4 regions of the Buttiauxella ferragutiae genome follow, and region 1 is predicted to be linked to each of the others. Evidence: predicted binding sites of a transcription regulator. Region 1 holds the regulator's gene; each other region holds the start of a gene.
What was found. The regulator PurR, encoded in region 1, represses purine synthesis genes. The targets are predictions, from matches to a motif close to CANGCAAACGTTTGCNTG.

Region 1 (5,639 bases):
GTAACCGTGCAATTATGGTGGCGCACAATGCCACCTTTGATCACAGCTTTATGATGGCCGCGGCAGAACGCGCGTCATTAAAACGTAACCCTTTTCATCCGTTTGTCACCTTTGATACCGCCGCACTGAGCGGACTGGCATTAGGCCAAACGGTGCTGGCGAAAGCGTGTATTGCTGCTGGTATGCCGTTTGATAGCAGCCAGGCGCACTCTGCACTTTATGATACCGAGCAAACCGCGCAGCTATTTTGCGAGATAGTGAATCGCTGGAAGCGTTTAGGTGGCTGGCCGCTGCCACTCCCTGCAGACCCCGAATCGTGAGCATAAAAAAAGCGACCTTAACGGTCGCTTTTTAATAACTAACAGCAAATTACTCTGCGTCTGGCTCTTCAGATTTATGCTTAGCAGCAGATTCTTTAATCAGCGCCTGCAATTCACCACGTTGATACATCTCAATGATGATGTCGCAACCGCCAACCAGCTCGCCATCAACCCACAATTGTGGGAAAGTCGGCCAGTTGGCATATTTTGGCAACTCAGCACGGATGTCCGGGTTCTGCAAAATATCAACGTAGGCGAAACGCTCACCACAGGCAGACAGCGCCTGCACAGCCTGGGCTGAGAAACCACAGCTAGGCAGTTTCGGGGAACCTTTCATATAAAGAAGGATTGGGTTTTCAGTAATCTGTTGTTGGATTTTTTCAATAGTGCTCATTGCTTGCTTCCTCAAACCTGGTCTCGGCAGTAGCCTGCCATTGTAGCGATCGATACCCTCTCCAGAAAACACCAATTTTTGCAGGGTTTCTGTGTACTACGCGATGGAGGGATAACATGTCTCAAGAATAACACTTTTCCGGTAGCTGCAAATCAGGAATTAACCCTATCCCTGATCAATAAATCACCTTATGACCTTAAGTTTGATGATTTTTTTTGCGACTGGTTACGAAACAGCACGACGATAGGTAAAAGGTTGTTAACTTTATCTCACTTAATAGATTAGAATCGGCGGGTTTCGCAAAATCATACACGGGCATGATGGTAATTATCATGCATTCATTTTAACCAGGGGATTGTCGAGTGGCGCGGATAACAAAAATTTCTATCACGCTCTGTGCTCTGCTATTTACCTTGCCGTATACACCATTGACGCAGGCGTCTGAGCACGCTCGTCCCGTGGCGGCGCATAAAGCGCACGTTGTGAAAAGCACAACCAAGAGCACAGAAAAGAGCAGTAAGAGTAAAGATAAAACCACTACCGCCAGCAAGAAAACCAACACCACCTCCAAAACAACCAGCAAGAAAAAAGAAACCACTGCCTCAACGAGTAAAACCGCTAAAAACTCCAGCAGTGCTAAAACAAAAAATCTTGCCAGTAAAGACCGCAAAAAATCCTCTCAGCTCGCGAAAGTCCAGCCTGTTGCTCTCACCGAAAAATGCAGTAAACCTCGTAAAGGTTATAAAACGCATTGCGTGAAAGTCAAAGCAGAGCAACCAACGACGATTGCCGCTGCGCATAAAGTCCGGGTGCAAAAAGCACAGAAAACGGCGATGAACAAATTGATGGGCCAGATTGGCAAACCGTATCGCTGGGGTGGGACTTCACCGCGTACCGGTTTCGATTGCAGCGGTCTGGTTTATTACGCCTATAAAGATTTGGTGAAGTTCCGTATTCCACGCACTGCTAACGAAATGTATCACCTGCGTGATGCCTCTTCGGTGGATCGTGGTGAGCTGGAAACAGGTGACCTGGTATTCTTCCGTACACAAGGTCGCGGCACTGCGGATCACGTAGGCGTGTATGTAGGCAACGGTAAGTTCATTCAGTCTCCACGTTCTGGCAGGGATATCCAAATCACTTCCTTGAGCGAAGATTACTGGCAACGCCACTATGTTGGCGCTAAACGTGTCATGACTTCCAAAACCATTCGTTAAAAATTCGTCGAAAATCTGCGCCTGCCCTTCATTGGGCAGGCGTGTTCCTCTTTTGCTTACCCTTTCAATTTGTTACCCTAAACCCGCACTAAAAGTGTTGTCTAGATGTAAACAATAATAAGGAGTTAGCAATGTCGTTCGAACTACCTGCACTACCGTATGCAAAAGATGCTTTAGCACCGCATATCTCCGCCGAAACCCTGGAATACCATTACGGTAAACACCATCAAACCTATGTCACTAACCTGAATAATCTGGTTAAAGGCAGCGCGTTTGAGGGTAAAACCCTCGAAGAGATCGTTCGTACTTCCGAAGGTGGCGTATTTAACAACGCCGCTCAGGTCTGGAACCACACTTTCTACTGGAACTGCCTGGCACCAAATGCTGGCGGCGAGCCAACTGGCGAACTGCTGGAAGCCATCAATAAATCTTTTGGTAGCTTCGCTGAGTTCAAGCAGCAATTTACTGATGCTGCTATCAAGAACTTCGGTGCTGGCTGGACATGGCTGGTTAAACAGGAAGATGGCGCATTAGCGATTGTTTCTACCTCTAACGCTGGCACCCCACTGACGACTGCAGCTAAACCGCTGTTGACTGTGGATGTGTGGGAACATGCGTACTACATCGACTACCGCAATGCTCGTGCTGGCTACCTTGAGCATTTCTGGGCGCTGGTGAACTGGGCATTTGTTGCGAAGAATTTAGCAGCTTAATGCAAAAGTAAATGGGCCGCGATTTGCGGCCCATCTTGATCAAAGCGTAAAAATCAGTGCAGTACGGCAGTTAGTGCGCCGAAAACAATCAAAGCCAAAACAATTACCGTCGTCGTGATTGAAAATTTCAAATCGGTGCTCATCATTAAACTCCTTTTATATCCATACAATCGATGTGTCAGGGTGATTTTCCCACAACCAGAGATAAAAATCCTCCAGGTTTTAATCTGATATCAATTTTCCCTCTTCCACTTTTCGCCTGGATAGGCCAAAATCCCTCGCTAATTTGTTGCGTATCGTCAATTCAATGCCCTCCTCCCGTTTTATGTCGCAATCCCGGCATACCTGCAACCATCATGTTGCCTGTGGAGTCAGCGTACGCAAACGTTTAACATAATAGCAATCAAGGGTTTACGATATAGCCCGGAGTGAATTTTAATGGCGACAATCAAGGACGTGGCGAAGCGCGCAAACGTTTCCACTACAACCGTATCACATGTGATTAACAAAACCCGTTTTGTGGCGGAAGAAACGCGCAATGCGGTGTGGGCAGCAATTAAAGAATTGCACTACTCGCCAAGCGCCGTAGCACGAAGCCTGAAAGTTAATCACACCAAAACGATTGGTCTGCTTGCCACTTCCAGTGAAGCACCCTATTTCGCCGAGATAATCGAAGCGGTGGAAAATAGCTGCTTTGAAAAAGGCTACACCCTGATTTTGGGCAACGCGCACAACAACTTTGAAAAGCAGCGCGCTTACTTATCGATGATGGCACAAAAGCGAGTCGATGGCCTGTTAGTGATGTGCTCTGAATATCCTGAATCATTGCTCACCATGCTTGAAGAGTACCGTCACATCCCTATGGTGGTGATGGACTGGGGCGAGGCTCGTGCCGATTTCACCGACTCCGTGGTCGATAACGCTTTCCACGGCGGTTATCTTGCTGGACGTTATTTGATTGAACGCGGCCACCGCGAAATTGGCGCCATTCCCGGGCAAATGGAACGTAACACCGGTGGCGGCCGCCACGCAGGCTTTATGAAAGCACTGGAAGAAGCGGGAATTTCCATTCCGGAAAACTGGATTGTTCAGGGTGACTTTGAACCTGAATCAGGTTACCGCGCCATGCAGCAGATCATCGGCCAGTCTCATCGCCCAACAGCGGTATTCTGTGGCGGCGACATTATGGCGATGGGTGCTATTTGCGCTGCTGATGAAATGGGGCTGCGCGTGCCGCAGGATATTTCCGTTATCGGTTACGACAACGTGCGCAACGCGCGTTACTTCTCACCGGCATTGACCACCATCCACCAGCCGAAAGATTCGCTAGGGGAAACGGCGTTTAATATGCTGCTGGATAGAATCGTCAACAAACGCGAAGAGTCGCAGTCGATTGAGGTTCACCCGCGTCTGATTGAACGCCGCTCTGTGGCTGATGGCCCGTTTCGCGATTATCGCCGCTAAGTGTGTGTCGGATGTCGCGCAAGCGACATCCAGCAGACTTACAGCGGCTCCTGTAGCCACTCCTGATTCATCGTGTCACTATCGCCTAAGTAATCCAACAGCCAGGCCAACGCTGGCGATGCATCGTTTTGCTGCCATGTCAGGCAACATGCCGCGTCAGGGAATGGATTATCCAGCGTTAATTCGCGCCATTTCCCTGAAGCAACCCACGGTTTGGCAATATGTAACGGCACCATGCCGATACACAACCCCGCGCTCAAGCAATCCGAACCGGACGCCCAATCAGGCACTACCACGCGGCGCTGGTTATCTAACAGCCAGGTAATTCGTTTTGGTAATGAACGCGAAGTATCTTCCAGAACTAGCGATGGCCAGGCACGCAGGTCATCATCGCTTAACGTCCCATCGCACTGTGCCAGTGGGTGCGAGGAAGCCACCACGCAACGCCAGCTCAACGTTCCCATATCACGGAAGGCATAACGCCCCCCAACCGGAATCGCCTGAGTCGCGCCAATCGCCACTTCTACGCGTCCATCCGCCAGCGCATCCCACACGCCGTTGAACACTTCCTGAAAGATACGTAATTCGATATCAGGAAAATGGCGATAGAAATCCAGCACCAGTTGCCGCGTTCGCTCCGGTTTTACAATGTTATCAACTGCAATCGCCAGGTGACCACGCCATCCATTGGCGATCTGTTGGCACTGTTGCCGTGTCGTCATCATTTTTTTGATAACAGAGCGGCCTTCTTTGAGAAAAAAGACGCCAGCAGGGGTTAATTCAACATCCCGATGACGACGTTCGAATAGCGGAACGGCTAACCAATCTTCGAGTTGCCGCACCGTATAACTAATGGCAGACGGAACGCGGTGCAACTCTTGTGCTGCACCGCTGAAGCTGCCATTGCGCGCTACCGCATCGATGACTTCCAGCGAGTATTCTGACCACATTTCTTTGCTCACAAATTTTTTGAACGCAACCTACAAATATTAGCGTTTCACAAGCGTAATTGCACTCCGTACACTCTCGCGGCGATTAACCTGCAAGATAAAACAAGAGAAAATTATGCAACCATCAAAAGGATTTCTTATCTGGCTGGCCGGATTAAGTGTGCTGGGGTTCCTCGCCACAGACATGTATCTGCCTGCTTTCGCTGCCATTCAGCAAGATTTACAGACCGACGCCTCTGCCGTCAGTGCCAGCCTGAGTCTGTTCCTTGCCGGCTTTGCGTTTGCCCAGTTGATGTGGGGTCCATTGTCAGACCACTTCGGTCGTAAACCGGTATTACTGGCGGGTTTAAGCCTGTTCGCCATCGGTTGTATCGGCATGCTGTGGGTTGAAAGCGCCACCGCGCTACTGGTACTGCGTTTTGTTCAGGCGGTTGGCGTCTGTTCTGCGGCCGTCAGTTGGCAAGCTTTGGTGACCGATTACTATCCGGCGAATCGCGCTAACCGTATTTTCGCCACCATTATGCCACTGGTTGGCTTGTCTCCGGCGTTGGCACCGCTGCTCGGTAGCTGGATTTTGACTC
Region 2 (5,639 bases), 1.7 Mb from region 1:
AATTGAACTGACGCTGACTGAGTGGGTGCGCTCCGGCGATGTTCCTCCAGGCTTTGCGCTGATGGATGAAGCCGAGCTGAAAGCCATTCTCGAAGGTGGTGGTGTGATCCGCTGTAAGCAGCAGGATCTGGTGTGCGATGAAATTGCTGCGCATATCGAAGCCGATAAAGTGGTGACGAAATTAGCTCTGGACTGGCAAGAACGTATTCAGTTCCTGGTTGCCGATGATGGTTCAATTAAGCGTCTGAAGTTTGCCGATACGCTGCGCGACCAAAACGAGGATATTGACCGTGAAGATTTCGGTGCTCGTTTTGATGCAGATTTTATTCTGATGACGGGTGAACTGGCGGCGTTGATTAAGAACCTGGTGGAAGCGTTAGGCGGCGAAGCTCAGCGCTAAAATCTGTTCCCTCTTCCCGACGGGAAGAGGGAAATAAAGACATTATTTATCAGCCAGATAACGGCAAAGATAAGAGGTAGGTTCAGCAACTTGTAAATGGAATTCGCTGTGTCCTGGAACATGGAACACGGTGCCCGCCGCATAGGTTTTCCACTCGGTTTCACCCGGCAGTAACACGTGCAATGCCCCACTAATCACTGTCATTTCTTCTGGTTGGGCGGTCCCGAAAGTGTATTCACCTTCAACCATCACCCCAACACTTGCGCGGCCAGTGCTGCTGCTGGTAAACCCAATAGATTTCACTTTACCGGAAAAGTACTCATTACTTTGAAGCATAACCAGGCCCTTTTTAAAATAGTTGAAAAAACAATATAGAGGGGAACGGAAGAGCCTGTCACGCAAATTATTGACCGTTGTTATGCGAGCAACTCTGACGCTAAGCGCGCAATTAACACGTTCGATAACAATACCGGAACATCGAGTGATTTTTGCAACAAATCACGATGTTTTTGGTGGAAACCCAGACAGTCCAGAACCAGCACATCCGCACCATCTTTAACCAGTTTCTTTCCGGCTTCGATTAAATCCTGCTCGCTTCCATGAATGGGATTCGCCAATTCATACAGCGGCTCGTTTTCCAACAACTGCCATTTTTTATTCTGAAATTTCAGCAATTCAGGAACGGGGATGATGATACCGACTTGATGCCCATCGACAATTGAGGCCACCAGCGGTGGGATAATACGTTCTGGCTCGAGCAAAATACCGTTACGCACGGAGAGATTCGATAAGCGGTGGGTGCTCATCAGCAAAATGACATCGAAGCCCTGATTATCCAGCACTTCAATCACACTCTGCAGCGCCTTCTCAACTTTTTGTTTATCGACATAAACCAGCACGTTGCCGGATAAAAGCGTCAGAAGTGGTTCATTTCCCGGTGTAGGGGAGTATTCAGCCATCACTTCATCGTGAGAGAGGTGGCCCAGTAAACTGAGGTGTCTGATTCTCTCTTCAGAGATGTGATCTGTCAGTAGCGGCAGTATTTCACTGACCGGGACGACGCCGATGGTAATAATTGCCAATGTTTGTTTCATGTTCGTTCCGCCCTTGTCCCATATCAGCCCCTCAATGCTGCGCTGGTACCAATCCTTACAAATGATACTCTGCTGAAGGTCGCTCAATAATTAACCACAAAGCGTAGCAGCATATTTGCAGAGCACCTGCTGGAATATTCAACGAAACGTCAACGACATTGATACAACATCATGGTAATGAATATTTAACAAATGAATTGAGCAAAAGATGTGATTAATCACCAGGTCAATGAATTCACTTAAAAGATGAGGGGATTCTGGCGTCCTTGCCGGGATTTTACGTCTTTCGCGGATCTTCATAACGCTGTTTAGCATCCAGCGCTTCTTGTTCGCTTTCGTGCTCACTAATCAGCGTATCAGGATGGGGATGATCGGCTCGAAGTTGATACCAGGTCACAGTTTTATCTGTCGCACCTTTTTCAACGGCAACTATACGCGCTTCCCGGGGGTATGGAGGATTGCTCGCCATCGCTCTTCCTTTGGAGATGAATGAGCGTTAAGTATAGACAAAAATCAGCTGGCTCGAGCCGTATGCAGTACCGCCAGCACCGCTTCAACAATTTCCGCAGGCGGACGAGTGGCATCAACGACATGGTGTGCAGCCTGGTTGTAAAGCGCTTCACGCGCGGCGAGAACCTCAACGATTTCATCCGTAATAGGTCTGCCAGTGAGCGTTGGACGCTGGCCTTCTTCCGGGAAAGCTTCTAAACGTGATGCCAGGATTTGCGCAGGAGCTCGCAAATAAATGACGACACCATGCTCACGCATAAACTGACGGTTACTTTCGGCCAGAACCATGCCGCCGCCGGTGGCAATAACCGTACCGGGAGCAGTAACACTTTGCAGCGCACCTGATTCACGACGACGAAAACCTTCCCAGCCCTCTTTTTCCACAATATCGGCAACGCTCATTTTGGTGCTGTCTAAAAGGTAATGGTCGGTATCGACAAAGTTACAGCCCAATGCCTGCGCTAATGCAACACCGACGGTTGTTTTGCCACAACCTCGTGCGCCGACTAAATAAATGGGTTGAGTCATCAGTGGCTAATCCTCAGCAGTACGCCAGAGTTGGTAAAAATCTGAGTAGGTAAAAATCCAGAGACTGATGACAAACGTCTTCGTAGGTCGGATAAGCGCAGCGTCATCCGACACAACTGGCGTAAATGGTGGATGACGCTAACGCTTAGCCACCCTACAAAACACATTTATCACCCTTTGTCAGCAATCTGAATCTATAACGTTTTTCGTTACGCGAATCATCATATCAGCAAGCTAGTACGCGGAATAGAATTACATCGGTTTTAGGCGCCTTTTGAACGGCTGGCAACCAGCAGCCACTTTTCCAGTTCGTTGGCAAATAGCTGGCGGTCACGCTGGTTGAGGCTGTCTGGCCCGCCAGTTTGTACACCACTGGCTCGTAAAGTATCCATAAAATCGCGCATCGTCAGGCGTTCCCGGATAGTCGCTGGCGTGTACAGCTCTCCACGAGGGTTCAGTGCAATCGCACCTTTTTCCAGCACGTCAGCGGCCAGAGGAATATCTGCGGTGACGACTAAGTCGCCCTTTTCGCAGCGGCGCACAATTTCGTTATCAGCAACATCAAACCCGCTTGCCACTTGCAGGCTGCGGATATAGCGCGATGGTGGAACTTTTAGCCCCTGGTTGGCAACCAGAGTTACCATCATTTGTGCGCGTTCCGCTGCACGAAACAGTACTTCTTTAATCACTTTTGGACACGCATCAGCATCCACCCAGATTTGCATGACGATTCCTGTGGGTCGGGGTTTATGGTGGCGATCTTGCCGTGCTTTTGCAGAATCGCAAACTTTATCTTTGCTTACGGTTAGCCGAAGCGGCGGAAATCACGTTAAGCTATGCTCATCGTACAACTCAGAAGATGGAGTGAGACTATGGATAAGAAGATTGGTTTTATTGGTTGCGGCAACATGGGGAAAGCCATCCTTGGTGGTCTGATAGCCAGTGGACAGGTGCTTCCTGGTAATATCTGGGTCTACACACCTTCACCCGATAAAGTGCAAGAGTTGCACGATCAATATGGTATTAATGCGGCAGAAAGTGCGCAAGAAGTGGCACAAATTGCAGATATTGTTTTCGGTGCCGTGAAACCAAATGTCATGCTAAAAGTGCTGAGTGAAGTCAATTCCAGCCTGAATAAAGACTCGGTGGTGATTTCCATTGCTGCGGGCGTAACGCTGGATTCTCTGGCTAAAGCACTGGGCCACGATCGCAAAATTATTCGCGCCATGCCCAATACCCCAGCGTTAGTGAATGCGGGTATGACGTCCATCACGCCAAACGCGCTGGCTACTCCCGAAGATATTGCCGATGCGGTTAACATTTTCCGCAGCTTCGGGCTTGCCGAAGTGGTGTCTGAAACCATGATCCATCCGGTTGTGGGGGTTAGCGGCTCTGCACCAGCGTATGTGTTTATGTTTATCGAAGCCATGGCTGATGCCGCTGTGTTAGGGGGGATGCCGCGCAAACAGGCCTATCAATTTGCTGCGCAGGCCGTCATGGGCTCAGCCAAAATGGTACTGGAAACGGGTAAACATCCTGGTGAGTTAAAGGATATGGTGTGCTCGCCAGGCGGCACCACTATTGAAGCCGTGAAGGTTCTGGAAGAAAAAGGGTTCAGAGCTGCAGTGATGGAAGCCATGGTGAAATGTATGGCGAAATCAGAACACTTGGGCAAATCATAATTTTGTTACCCTCTCCTGTTTCCGGGAGGGGGTTTTAAGCTGCAATATCGGCCACTTCAGTACGGCTGCGCCCCAGGTTTTTAGCTTTATACAACGCAACATCTGCCGCTTTCAACCATTCGCGATAGCTCACCATGCTGTGATCAAACTCTGCCACACCGACACTGATACGCAGTGAGATATGCGGTGCATGCGGTAAACGAAACTCATCAAGATAGTCACGTACACGAGCCATGGCCTGTATCGCGCTATCTTGCGCCGTGCCTGACATAATCACGCCAAATTCGTCACCGCCGAAGCGTCCGACAACATCTGTAATGCGCAAAGTGAGCTGCAAATGCTCTGTAATGGCCAGAATCGCCTCATCACCTACATCATGGCCGCATGAATCATTAATTGATTTAAAGTGGTCAATATCAATCAAAATCAAGGTGGCACTGCGATGATAGCGCTGGCAGTTGTCATATTCACCGTGCAGCAGATGTTCCCAGTGACGACGGTTATATACGCCGGTCATGCCATCACGAGTGCTCATGTGCATTAAGCGCCGTTTATGCTCGGAAAGTTTTAGCGCGGTTCGGTAACTGACCAGTCCAAAGTAAGTAGGGTAAATCAACAAAAACGGCAAGCAAATCCAGACCTGAGATGGCATGGTTTCTAGATTAAGGGGTATTAGGAACATACCTAGCGTCAACAGGCAACTCAGCACTATAAAGCCCAAGCCGTTGAAAAACAGTTTCAATCCACCGCAACCGACATTGTTCATGCATATCATCGCGAGGATTAATGCTGATGGGAGTGCATTCATTCCCATCACCCCAATCCATACGCCGCCCATTAACGAATCAATCATTAAATTACGGGTTTCTGCCCGGGCTGGGTCAGGTGCGCGATCGGCCATTTGCCATGCTAAGTGCGGCCAGATATAGCCATAGGCGATAAGTAACAACCACCACCACCCCGATACTGGCTGCATCACCAATACCGAGGCGACACAGAAAAAACCGGTCCCTAACCCAATAGTTCTCGGTATGTAAAGGCGGCGGGCAAACCGCCTTCCCGAACGATGTCGATCCTCATCGAGGTATGTTGAACCGTCCATAAGCCCCCCAGGAATCCATCTACCAGAATTGTGATCATTAATCATGATATTTAGGAATATTCTGAAACATTTGCCGTAATTATAGAAAGCATGCTTTGGGGGAAAGTATGATTTTTAGGGTGAGCCAGCGGAGCGTCTCACCCATTTAGCTTATTTAGGCTGTTTTTTCAGGCAATTATCCATGAAGGTTTTTCGCACATCACCGGATAAGGTTTGTCGCCCCGCTTGCGCATTACACTCTTTCATCTTCTGTTGTTGCGGGGTCAGGCTTTTATCTGCGGGGGGCGACTCGCTATTTTTTAAGCAGTTGCTCATGTAGGTTT
Region 3 (5,639 bases), 1.1 Mb from region 1:
TCACCATCGATAACGATCTTTCACTGGCTAATACCGATGCACTGGATATCGACAGTTGCCAGCAAGTGCATATCAGCAATAGTCATTTCAGCGCCGCCGATGACACTATCTGCCTGAAGACGAGCCGTAAACCGGCACCGTTGCAACGCCCGACGCGCCATGTGGTAGTGAACAACTGCACGTTACGTTCCAAAAGTTGTGCGGTAAAAATTGGTACTGAAACCTGGGAAGACATTGAAGATATTTGTGTCACCAACTGTGCCATTTACGAATCAAACCGCGCCATCGGGATTGTCTCCCGCGACGGCGGACGCTTACGACGCATGATCTTCAGTAACATCACTTTTAACTGCGAGATGGTGCATGCCTGCCATTGGGGTAAGGCTGATCCAGTCTACTTGTCTGCCCGTTTCCGTGACCCAGCGATTCAACCTGGTGCGATTGAGTTTATCCAGTTCCGTGGTTTAACCGGCGTGAGTGAAGGGGCGGTTAATTTACACAGCGAGCAACCCGGACTGGTGCGCCAGGTAATCATTGATGGTTTGCAACTCACCCAAAGCATCAGCGCCTCACCGGAGCAGGGTTTATACGACATTCGTCCACCCTGTAACCCGCTTTCGCCAACGGGTATGGGGCTGGACAACGCCTGGTGTCTTAATCCAGATACGCAGCGTGCTTACGGTGTTGAGGCTTATCCCGGTGGTTTGCCCGCGCTGTATTGCTGTGGGGTGAATGGCCTGACGCTGCGTAATATCGATGTTTTTCGTCCACAGCCTCTACCTTCCGACTGGAACGAACAGGCTGTGGTATTGGTAGAGTGTGATGGAGTAAAACAAGATGTCTGATTTCGCATGGCTGGGTGGAGTTGCTGCCTGCTGCACCACCGGTTCTTTTGCCCTGCAAGTGATTCATATCCTGAAAAATCGCGATACTAAAGCGATCTCTCTGAGTATGTATCTGGTGTTTGTTTTTGGGGTGTTGTGTTGGTTGCTTTATGGGCTAACAAGCGGTGATATGCCGCTGATGATCGCCAACGGCATCACCCTGTTGTTAGCGGCGACCGTGTTAACAATGAAGGTGATGAACGAACGAGCGAAATAAGCGGGATACTGCCTTCTCTGTTGAGGAGAAGGCAGTTGATTTACTCGTCTGCAGCGTGGCCTTGCGGTGGTAATTCTTTGCCATCAAGCCAGGCGCTGTTTTCACGCATCTCCAGCCGCCCCTCAATAAACCAGGAAACGACTAACGGATAAATTGCGTGTTCTTGATTCTGCACGCGAGCGGTGATGTCTTCTTCGTCATCACCTTCAAAAACAGGCACTTCGGCTTGCAGAATAACCGGGCCGCCATCCAGTTCTTCGGTGACAAAATGCACCGATGTCCCATGGACTTCATCACCGTTTTCCAGTACCTGACGATGGGTATGCAGGCCGGGATATTTCGGCAACAGAGAAGGGTGGATGTTAATCAAGCGCCCGGCATAATGCCCGACAAACTCTGGGCTCAAAATACGCATGTAACCTGCCAAAACCACCAGATCCGGGGCGTAAGCGTCGATCTCAAGCATTAATTCACGATCGAACGCTGCGCGATCGACGAACTGGCTGGCGGTTAACGCGTGAGCAGGAATTTCTGCTTCACGCGCACGTTCAAGCCCAAAAGCTTCGGTTTTATTACTGAATACAGCCGCTACAGTGCCATTAATCTTTTTAAGCTTGCAGGCATCAATGATTGCCTGAAGATTGCTTCCGTTGCCGGAAACCAGCACCACAATGCGTTTCATCACTCAATAACCACGCGCTCAGAGGAATCGGAAGCTTTGATACTACCGATTTTCCAGGCGTTTTCACCTTTTGCATTCAAAAACTCAACCGCTTTGTCCGCTTCAGCAGCAGGCAGCGCAATCAGCATACCCACGCCACAGTTAAAGGTGCGGTACATTTCATGACGGCTGATATTTCCGGCTTGTTGTAACCAGCCGAATACCGCAGGCCACTGCCATGAAGATTCAGTGATAATCGCCTGAGTGTTGTCTGGCAGAACGCGTGGGATATTTTCCCAGAAACCGCCACCGGTCAGGTGTGCAATCGCGTGAACGTCAACCTGTTCAATCAATTCCAGAATCGACTTCACGTAAATGCGCGTCGGTTCCAGCAGGTGATCTGCCAGCGGTTTGCCTTCTAATTCGGTAGTCAGTGGGTCAGTACCGCTCACTTCCAGCACTTTACGTACCAGAGAATAACCGTTGGAATGCGGGCCACTGGAAGCCAGCGCAATCAGCACATCGCCATCGGTCACTTTGGAGCCGTCGATGATTTCAGATTTCTCGACCACACCGACACAGAAACCAGCCACGTCGTAATCTTCACCATGGTACATGCCCGGCATTTCAGCAGTTTCACCGCCGACTAATGCGCAGCCAGATTGCAGACAACCTTCGGCAATACCAGTAATGACGCTTGCAGCCGTTTCGACTTCAAGTTTGCCCGTTGCGTAATAATCGAGGAAGAACAGCGGTTCAGCACCCTGAACGACCAGGTCGTTCACACACATGGCCACCAGGTCGATGCCGATTGTGTCGTGACGTTTTAAATCCATAGCCAGACGCAGTTTAGTACCCACACCGTCGGTGCCGGAAACCAGCACAGGTTCACGATACTTCTGCGGTAACGCACACAGCGCACCGAAACCGCCCAGGCCACCCATCACTTCCGGGCGGCGGGTCTTTTTCACTACACCTTTGATTTTATCGACCAGAGCGTTACCAGCATCAATATCAACACCGGCATCTTTATAGCTAAGAGAAGTTTTGTCGGTCACTGCTAAGTCCCCGCGGATGGGTTAGGAATAAAAAACGCCGCAATTCTAACAGTGCAGGCAAACGTTTGCGAGCCCCTTATTCAGCAGGATGTAATTATTGTTGATATATACTCATTCCAGTCTCGTTGATCTTGATCAACCCCAATCGGTGCCAATTCCTGTGGCACCACCATCAAAAAGCGGTATAATCCGGCGATTTTTTTTGTGGTGGCCAACTATCTCGGGGAGAAAGAGTATGAAGATCGTGGAAGTCAAACACCCACTCGTCAAACACAAGCTGGGCCTGATGCGTGAGAACGACATTAGCACCAAACGCTTTCGTGAACTCGCCTCAGAAGTTGGCAGCTTGCTAACTTACGAAGCCACGGCGGATTTGGAAACTGAAAAAGTCACTATCGAAGGCTGGAACGGCCCGGTAGAAATTGACCAGATCAAAGGCAAAAAGATTACCGTTGTGCCAATTCTGCGTGCCGGTTTGGGCATGATGGAAGGCGTGCTGGAAAACGTTCCAAGCGCACGTATCAGCGTAGTGGGTATCTATCGTAATGAAGAAACCCTGGAGCCAGTGCCTTACTTCCAGAAACTGGTTTCTAACATTGAAGAACGTATGGCGCTGGTGGTTGACCCAATGCTGGCAACCGGCGGTTCTATGATTGCTACTATCGACCTGCTGAAAAACGCCGGTTGTACCAGCATTAAGGTGCTGGTTCTGGTGGCAGCACCAGAAGGTATCGCGGCACTGGAAAAAGCGCACCCGGACGTAGAGCTGTTTACTGCTTCTATCGATCAGGGTCTGAACGAGCACGGATACATTATTCCGGGGCTTGGCGATGCCGGCGATAAGATTTTTGGTACCAAATAATGCTCTTCATCTTTCGAATTGCTGATGCGTTGGCTGCCTTTGCTCACCTTGGTCACGTAGCAAATCTACGCTCCCAGGGATTTGCGCAGTTGCCGCCTTCCTGCAATCCGAAATCTATTGAGCATTAAAAAATTGAGCCGACTTTGAGAGTCGGCTTTTTTTTGACTAAAACACAACAACACCATCATTCAGAGGACAACATTATGACGCGCCGCGCCATTGGGGTACACGAAAGACCACCCCTGCTGCAAACGATACCGTTAAGCTTACAGCACCTGTTCGCTATGTTTGGAGCTACCGTTCTGGTGCCATTCCTGTTCCACATCAACCCGGCTACGGTTTTGCTGTTTAACGGGATCGGGACGCTGCTGTACCTCTTTATCTGTAAAGGCAAAATCCCGGCGTATCTCGGTTCAAGTTTTGCGTTTATTTCGCCAGTACTGCTGCTGTTGCCATTGGGTTATGAAGTGGCGCTGGGCGGCTTTATTATGTGCGGTGTGTTGTTCTGTATCGTGGCGTTGATTGTGAAAAAAGCCGGTACCGGCTGGCTGGATGTGATGTTCCCTCCGGCGGCAATGGGCGCAATTGTGGCGGTTATCGGCCTGGAACTGGCACGTGTTGCCGCAGAAATGTCAGGCCTATTGCCAGCTGCGGGTACCGAACCGAATACCACCAGCATCATGATCTCGCTGGTAACGCTGGGTGTGACGGTATTTAGCTCAGTCTTGTTCCGTGGTTTTCTGGCAATTATCCCAATTCTGATTGGCGTGCTGACTGGCTACGCGCTGTCATTTGCCGTCGGCATTGTGGATACCGCGGCGATTGCTCAGGCTCCGTGGTTTGCACTGCCAACCTTCTACACGCCGCGCTTTGAGTGGTTTGCCATCTTCACCATTTTGCCAGCAGCGCTGGTGGTTATCGCCGAGCACGTTGGGCACCTGGTGGTGACGGCGAATATCGTCAAAAAGGATCTGATCCGCGACCCAGGTCTGCATCGTTCGATGTTTGCTAACGGTCTTTCCACCGTGATTTCCGGTTTCTTCGGCTCTACGCCGAACACCACTTATGGTGAAAACATTGGCGTTATGGCGATAACCCGCGTGTACAGCACCTGGGTTATCGGCGGTGCGGCGATTATCGCGATTCTATTGTCGTGTGTCGGTAAACTGGCGGCGGCGATCCAAATCATCCCGGTTCCGGTAATCGGCGGTGTTTCTCTGTTGCTGTATGGGGTGATCGGCGCTTCAGGTATCCGCGTGCTGATTGATTCGAAAGTGGATTACAACAAAACGCAAAACCTGATCCTGACCGCTATCATTCTGATCGTCGGCGTCAGCGGTGCGACCCTACATATTGGTGCGGCTGAGCTGAAAGGGATGGCGCTGGCGACTATCGTCGGTATTGGTCTGAGCCTGATCTTCAAATTGATCAGTATCCTGCGTCCGGAAGAAGTGGTGCTTGATGCAGAAGAAACCAACGTAAAACCGTAGTTTTGATGCAAGCCGGGCGACGTGTGCGCCCGGTTCTCCTGATCGCCAATTCTGTGATAGACTCTCTGCGTTTTTCTGCCTGTTATGGTTGAGGTAATTCTGAATACGCCGGCACAGCTATCACTGCCACTCTATTTGCCTGATGACGAAACTTTTGCAAGTTTCTGGCCGGGTGATAACCCTTCTTTACTCGCCGCACTCCAGTCCGTGCTCCGTCAGGATCACAGCGGATATATCTATTTCTGGTCGCGAGAAGGAGGAGGACGTAGCCACTTGCTTCATGCAGCCTGTGCGGAACTCTCGCAACGTGGCGAAGCCGTTGGCTATGTGCCTCTCGATAAACGCACCTGGTTTGTTCCGGAAGTGCTTGATGGCATGGAACAGCTTTCGTTGGTGTGTATCGACAATATTGAGTGTGTTGCGGGCGACGAACTGTGGGAAATGGCGATTTTTAATCTCTATAACCG
Region 4 (5,639 bases), 930 kb from region 1:
GGTGCGGTTATTGGTGCGCTACTCGGGAGTTGGCTGCTGCAATATGATTTCCGTCTGGTGTGTGCTGTTGGCGCGGTGATGTTTGTGATTTGCGCGTTCGTCAACGCCTGGCTGCTACCTGCCTATAAACTTTCCACCATCCGCACGCCGATGCTTGAAGGGATGGGACGCGTGCTGCGCGATAAACGCTTCATCACTTATGTGTTAACGCTGGCCGGATATTACATGCTGGCGGTGCAGGTGATGTTGATGCTGCCGATTATGGTCAACGAAATTGCCGGCACACCTGCCGCCGTGAAGTGGATGTATGCCATTGAAGCCGCACTCTCGTTAACGCTGCTGTACCCGATTGCGCGCTGGAGCGAAAAACGCTTCCGTCTGGAGCAGCGCCTGATGGCGGGTTTATTCTTAATGTCGCTGGCCATGCTGCCGATTGGCCTTGCCAATAATCTTCAGCAACTGTTCACGCTAATTTGTGTGTTTTATGTCGGTTCAATCATTGCTGAACCGGCCAGGGAAACGCTGAGTGCATCCCTTGCTGATTCCCGTGCTCGCGGCAGTTACATGGGCTTTAGCCGTCTGGGTCTGGCCATTGGTGGGGCATTTGGTTACGCCGGTGGCGGCTGGTTGTTTGATGCCGGGAAAAGTATCAACCAGCCATCGCTTCCGTGGGTAATGTTAGGGATTATTGGCTTCATCACGCTTATCGCCCTGTGGTGGCAATTCAGCACGAAACCTATTGAACCCTCGATGCTCGAACCCGGTAACTAGTTTGCGGCACTCACTTTTCTCCCCCATACTCAATAGTTAACCAACCTGGTTCGCTGATAAATATGGAGGAGAAACGTGAAGCTTTATATCTACGATCACTGCCCTTTCTGCCTTAAAGCACGCATGATTTTTGGTTTAAAGAACATCCCCATTGAGTTGAAAGTCCTGCTCAATGACGATGAAGCCACTCCGACCAAAATGATTGGTAAGAAAATGGCGCCGATCCTGCAAAAAGACGATAGCCGCTATATGCCAGAAAGCATGGATATCGTGCATTACGTCGATAAACTGGATGGCGAACCGCTTCTGACTGGCGCAACCAACGCCGCAATTAGCGACTGGTTACGCCACGTGAATAGCTATGTGCAGCAGTTGTTGATTCCGCGCATGGCGAAAGCGCCTTTTGATGAGTTTGCCACGCCACAAGCACGTGCTTATTTCGTCAACAAAAAGGAAGCGATGATCGGCTCGTTTGCCGACCTCCTTCATCATTCGCCAGGGCTAATCAAAAAAATCTCTGATGATTTACGCAAGCTCGATAAGCTGATTGTGCAGCCGAATGCGGTAAACGGTGAGCTGTCTGACGACGATATTCATCTGTTCCCACTGCTGCGTAACCTGACTCTGGTCGCGGGTATTGAGTGGCCAAGCCGTGTTGCGGCGTATCGCGATAATATGGCTAAACAGACACAAATTAATCTGCTGTCGTCCCACGCGGTTTAAATACACTTATTAATTCGAGTTACCAGCCCCAGGAGCTTACTCAAGTATGTGACTGGGGTGAGTAAACGCAGCCAACTCTGATGTCGCTCGAAGTATGACGGCTATTTCGGTTTTTTCCGGTGGCGTAGCCCGCCCTGGGACATCATAATGCTTTATGTCAGGATCTGTGTTCTATGCAGCATGTTAAGGAATTCCATGAAAAAGATTGTTTTCGCCGCAGCGCTAATGCTCAGCGGGTTAGTGGTGGGTTGCAATCAGTTAACGCAATACACGGTCAGCGAACAGGAAATAAACCAGGCGCTGCATAAACGTAATAACTTCTCTAAAGATATTGGCCTGCCAGGCGTTGCCGATGCCCATATTGTTTTAACCAATTTAAGCAGTGCGATTGGCCGTGAAGAGCCGAATAAAGTGACGTTGACTGGCGATGCCAATCTGGATATGTCGTCGCTGTTTGGTAATCAAAAAGCCACTATCAAGCTCAAACTCAAAGCATTGCCGGTGTTCAATAAAGAACAAGGCGCGATTTATTTGCAAGAAATGGAAGTGGTAAACGCGACGGTCGAACCTGAAAAAATGCAGACCATTGTCCAGACCCTGATTCCTTATCTGAATCAGTCATTGCGTAATTACTTCAATCAACAACCGGCTTATGTGCTGGGCGAAGACCGCAGTACTGGTGAGAACCTGGCGAAAAGATACGCCAAGGGACTTGAGGTTAAACCAGGCCAACTCATTATCCCATTTACTGATTAACCCGTTTTTCCTGGTCGGGGGCAACATTCCCCCGACAAAATCTCGATGAAAATGGTGCAAAGCGAAACGTTTGCGCTTATCCTTGCTCTCCGGCACAAATCATCGTTTTTTCCTTCCTACGCCGGAGCAATTTCATGACCGTATTACCCCAGGTATTAAAAATTCGCCGCCCTGATGACTGGCATGTTCACCTACGTGACGGTGAAATGTTAAAAACGGTGGTGCCTTATACCAGCGAAACTTATGGTCGCGCGATTGTGATGCCAAACCTGGTTCCCCCAGTGACAACGGTTGAAGCCGCCATTGCTTATCGCCAGCGTATTCTTGATGCTGTGCCGCAAGGCCATAAATTTGAACCACTGATGACCTGCTACCTGACCGATTCTCTTGACCCGAATGAAGTTGAGCGCGGGTTTAACGAAGGCGTGTTTACCGCAGCAAAACTCTACCCAGCCAATGCGACCACCAACTCAAGCCACGGTGTTACCAGCACTGCCGCGATTAAAACGGTGCTTGAGCGCATGCAGAAAATTGGCATGCCGCTGCTTATCCACGGCGAAGTGACTCACGCTGATATTGATATTTTTGACCGTGAAGCGCGCTTTATCGAAACCGTTATGGAACCTTTGCGCCAACAATTCCCGGAACTGAAAGTGGTGTTTGAACACATCACTACCAAAGATGCGGCGCAGTATGTGAAGGAAGGAAACTCCCTGCTGGCGGCAACCATTACCCCGCAACACCTGATGTTTAACCGTAACCATATGCTGGTCGGTGGCGTGCGCCCTCACCTGTATTGCCTGCCAATTCTGAAACGCAGCATTCATCAGGAAGCGTTGCGTGAGCTGGTTGCCAGCGGATGTGACCGCGTATTCCTCGGTACAGATTCCGCGCCTCATACGCGTCATCGTAAAGAGGCCAGTTGTGGTTGCGCAGGTTGCTTTAACGCGCCTTCTGCTCTTGGCGCTTACGCGACGGTGTTTGAAGAGTTGAATGCGTTGCAGCACTTTGAAGCCTTCACTTCACTGAATGGCCCACGTTTCTACGGCCTGCCTGTGAATGAAGAATCCATTGAACTGGTGCGTACTCCAGTGCACATGCCGGAACTCATCGAAACGTCCGATGACAGCATTGTGCCGTTCCTCGCCGGTGAGCAAGTGGCCTGGTCAGTAAAAGCATAATTTTTCATGCCCCCTGTTGCATAACCCAGAATATGACTGTATAAATATCCAGTATATTATACAGGGGGCTGTTATGCGTATTGAAGTCACTATTGCTAAAACTACATCTCTGCCGCCAGGCGCTATTGATGCGCTTGCTACTGAACTCTCACGCCGAATTACTCAACACTATCCTGAAGACTCAAATCACGTTCAGGTGCGTTACGCTGCTGCTAATAACCTTTCGGTGTTAGGGGCCAGCAAAGAAGATCGCGATCGTATTAGCGAAATATTGCAAGAGACCTGGGAAAGCGCTGACGACTGGTTTTCTGCGGATTAAAACTCATCATGGAAGGTGGCAGGCTGCTTGAGCCGCTGCTTATTTCAAATATAAGTTTCCCTCGTTATTTTTATGCCGGGTGTCGCCATCCGGTTTTTTTATCGTTTAAAAATCACACTGCAAATAATTCCCTCCTGACACTGATTACTTAGAATCTTCTGATATTCACCAAGCACAACCTGCGGTTTTATTGAGCAACCAAGCACCTTTATGTAAAAAAAGTGTTGCGGGGTATTTATTTATCCGTCGAAATAGCTTAATCATTGATATACTTAACTGGCTTCACATTTAAAAAGAAACAAGAAACAAGCATTAAACCTCGCGAACCGTTGTCTTAAACACACGTATAAAAGGGGTTATGATGGAAAAAAATAGTGATGTTATCCAGACCCATCCCCTTGTTGGATGGGACATCAGCACCGTAGATAGTTACGACGCGCTGATGCTTCGCCTGCACTACCTGACCTCAAATACGCAAAAGCACGACGAAACTGAAATCGGTCAAACTTTATGGCTGACCACGGATGTTGCCCGGCAATTTATTTCTATTCTTGAAGCCGGCATTGCTAAGATTGAATCCAGTGATTACCAGGTAAGCGATTATCGTAAGCATTGATTATTGATGCTGCCCAAATAACGCACAAGGCACCGTAGAGGTGCCTTTTTTATTATTCCTCTTTCGCTCAATTGCCAGGCGACGGAGAATTAATTACCCTGCTATATAATTCATTTTCGCCAAAGAGAAGAGAAAAGCACCATGCATTATGACCTTATCATCGTCGGTAGCGGTTCTGTCGGCGCAGCAGCCGGGTGCTATGCCACTCACTCCGGCTTGAATGTGCTAATGATCGATAGTTGCCATCCCCCTCACCAACAAGGCAGCCATCATGGCGATACACGCCTGATGCGTCACGCCTACGGCGAAGGGGAAAAATATGTCCCGCTGGTATTGCGTGCGCAGGCACTCTGGGATGCGTTACAGGAAATTAGCGGCGAGAAAGTGTTTCACCGTACCGGCGTGATTAATCTCGGTCCGGCAGATTCAACGTTTATCTCAACCGTGCAACGCAGTGCGCAAAACTGGTCGCTGCCGCTTGAAACGCTGAGTGCTGAAGCAGTCATGGCACGCTGGCCACAGGTAACCGTTCCCGAAAACTATGTTGGTTTGTTTGAGCCGAACTCTGGCGTGCTTCGCAGCGAGCTGGCGGTGGAGACCTATATTCGACTGGCCAATCAGGGCGGTTGCGCTCAACTGTTCAATTGCCCGGTGGCTGATATTCGTCATACCGCTGAAGGGGTGGTTGTCGATACGCCAGAAGGTGAATTCACCGCGAGTAAATTGTTAGTCAGTGCAGGAACATGGGTCACTAAATTGCTACCGGAACTGCCCGTCACGCCAGTGCGCAAAATCTTTAGCTGGCATCAGGCCGATGGCCGCTACAGTGAAAAAAACCACTTCCCTGCTTTTACCGCCGAACTACCTGATGGTAGCCAGTATTACGGTTTCCCCGCGGGCGAGGATAACGAGCTGAAGCTGGGCAAACATGATGGTGGTCAGGTGATTAGTGAACCCGGTCAGCGCAAACCGTTTGGTGCAATCGCCACGGATGGAAGTGAAGTATTTAGCTTCTTGCGCCAGATAATGCCAGGTGTGGGCGTGTGTATGCACGGCGCGGCATGCACCTACGATATGTCACCGGATGAAGATTTTATTATTGATACCCTGCCGGGTCATGACAACACGCTGGTGATTACCGGCCTGAGCGGACACGGATTTAAATTCGCTTCAGTGCTGGGGGAAATTGCCTGCCAGTTCGCACTGGGCAAAGAGTCAAGTTTCGACCTGACACCGTTCTCGCTTGCGCGTTTTAACTAGCGTTCGAGTGACA

Region 2: aroL (shikimate kinase AroL) is a predicted target of PurR. The motif match lies at 2,600-2,617, and genes of this name have one in related genera.
Region 3: purM (phosphoribosylformylglycinamidine cyclo-ligase) is a predicted target of PurR. The motif match lies at 2,875-2,892, and genes of this name have one in related genera.
Region 4: pyrC (dihydroorotase) is a predicted target of PurR. The motif match lies at 2,310-2,327, and genes of this name have one in related genera.

The regions. Positions count from the first base shown of each region.
Region 1 is NZ_CP093332.1:2,482,069-2,487,707, reverse strand. It holds gene rnt (ribonuclease T) at 1-320, shown strand, start outside; gene MNO13_RS11440 (Grx4 family monothiol glutaredoxin) at 370-714, opposite strand; gene MNO13_RS11435 (C40 family peptidase) at 1,077-1,931, shown strand; gene sodB (superoxide dismutase [Fe]) at 2,063-2,644, shown strand; gene cydH (cytochrome bd-I oxidase subunit CydH) at 2,698-2,787, opposite strand; gene purR (HTH-type transcriptional repressor PurR) at 3,083-4,108, shown strand; gene punR (DNA-binding transcriptional activator PunR) at 4,147-5,058, opposite strand; gene punC (purine nucleoside transporter PunC) at 5,174-5,639, shown strand, end outside.
Region 2 is NZ_CP093332.1:4,181,826-4,187,464, forward strand. It holds gene rdgC (recombination-associated protein RdgC) at 1-400, shown strand, start outside; gene ppnP (pyrimidine/purine nucleoside phosphorylase) at 443-736, opposite strand; gene MNO13_RS19270 (AroM family protein) at 817-1,494, opposite strand; gene MNO13_RS19275 (YaiA family protein) at 1,772-1,963, opposite strand; gene aroL (shikimate kinase AroL) at 2,008-2,532, opposite strand; gene MNO13_RS19285 (YaiI/YqxD family protein) at 2,796-3,257, opposite strand; gene proC (pyrroline-5-carboxylate reductase) at 3,405-4,214, shown strand; gene adrA (diguanylate cyclase AdrA) at 4,249-5,316, opposite strand; gene MNO13_RS19300 (PsiF family protein) at 5,467-5,639, opposite strand, start outside.
Region 3 is NZ_CP093332.1:1,332,288-1,337,926, forward strand. It holds gene MNO13_RS06025 (glycoside hydrolase family 28 protein) at 1-845, shown strand, start outside; gene MNO13_RS06030 (SemiSWEET family sugar transporter) at 838-1,101, shown strand; gene purN (phosphoribosylglycinamide formyltransferase) at 1,142-1,783, opposite strand; gene purM (phosphoribosylformylglycinamidine cyclo-ligase) at 1,783-2,820, opposite strand; gene upp (uracil phosphoribosyltransferase) at 3,056-3,682, shown strand; gene uraA (uracil permease) at 3,886-5,172, shown strand; gene MNO13_RS06055 (DnaA inactivator Hda) at 5,272-5,639, shown strand, end outside.
Region 4 is NZ_CP093332.1:3,415,583-3,421,221, forward strand. It holds gene mdtH (multidrug efflux MFS transporter MdtH) at 1-771, shown strand, start outside; gene grxB (glutaredoxin 2) at 847-1,494, shown strand; gene MNO13_RS15805 (lipoprotein) at 1,690-2,250, shown strand; gene pyrC (dihydroorotase) at 2,385-3,431, shown strand; gene dinI (DNA damage-inducible protein I) at 3,505-3,750, shown strand; gene bssS (biofilm formation regulator BssS) at 4,112-4,366, shown strand; gene solA (N-methyl-L-tryptophan oxidase) at 4,508-5,626, shown strand.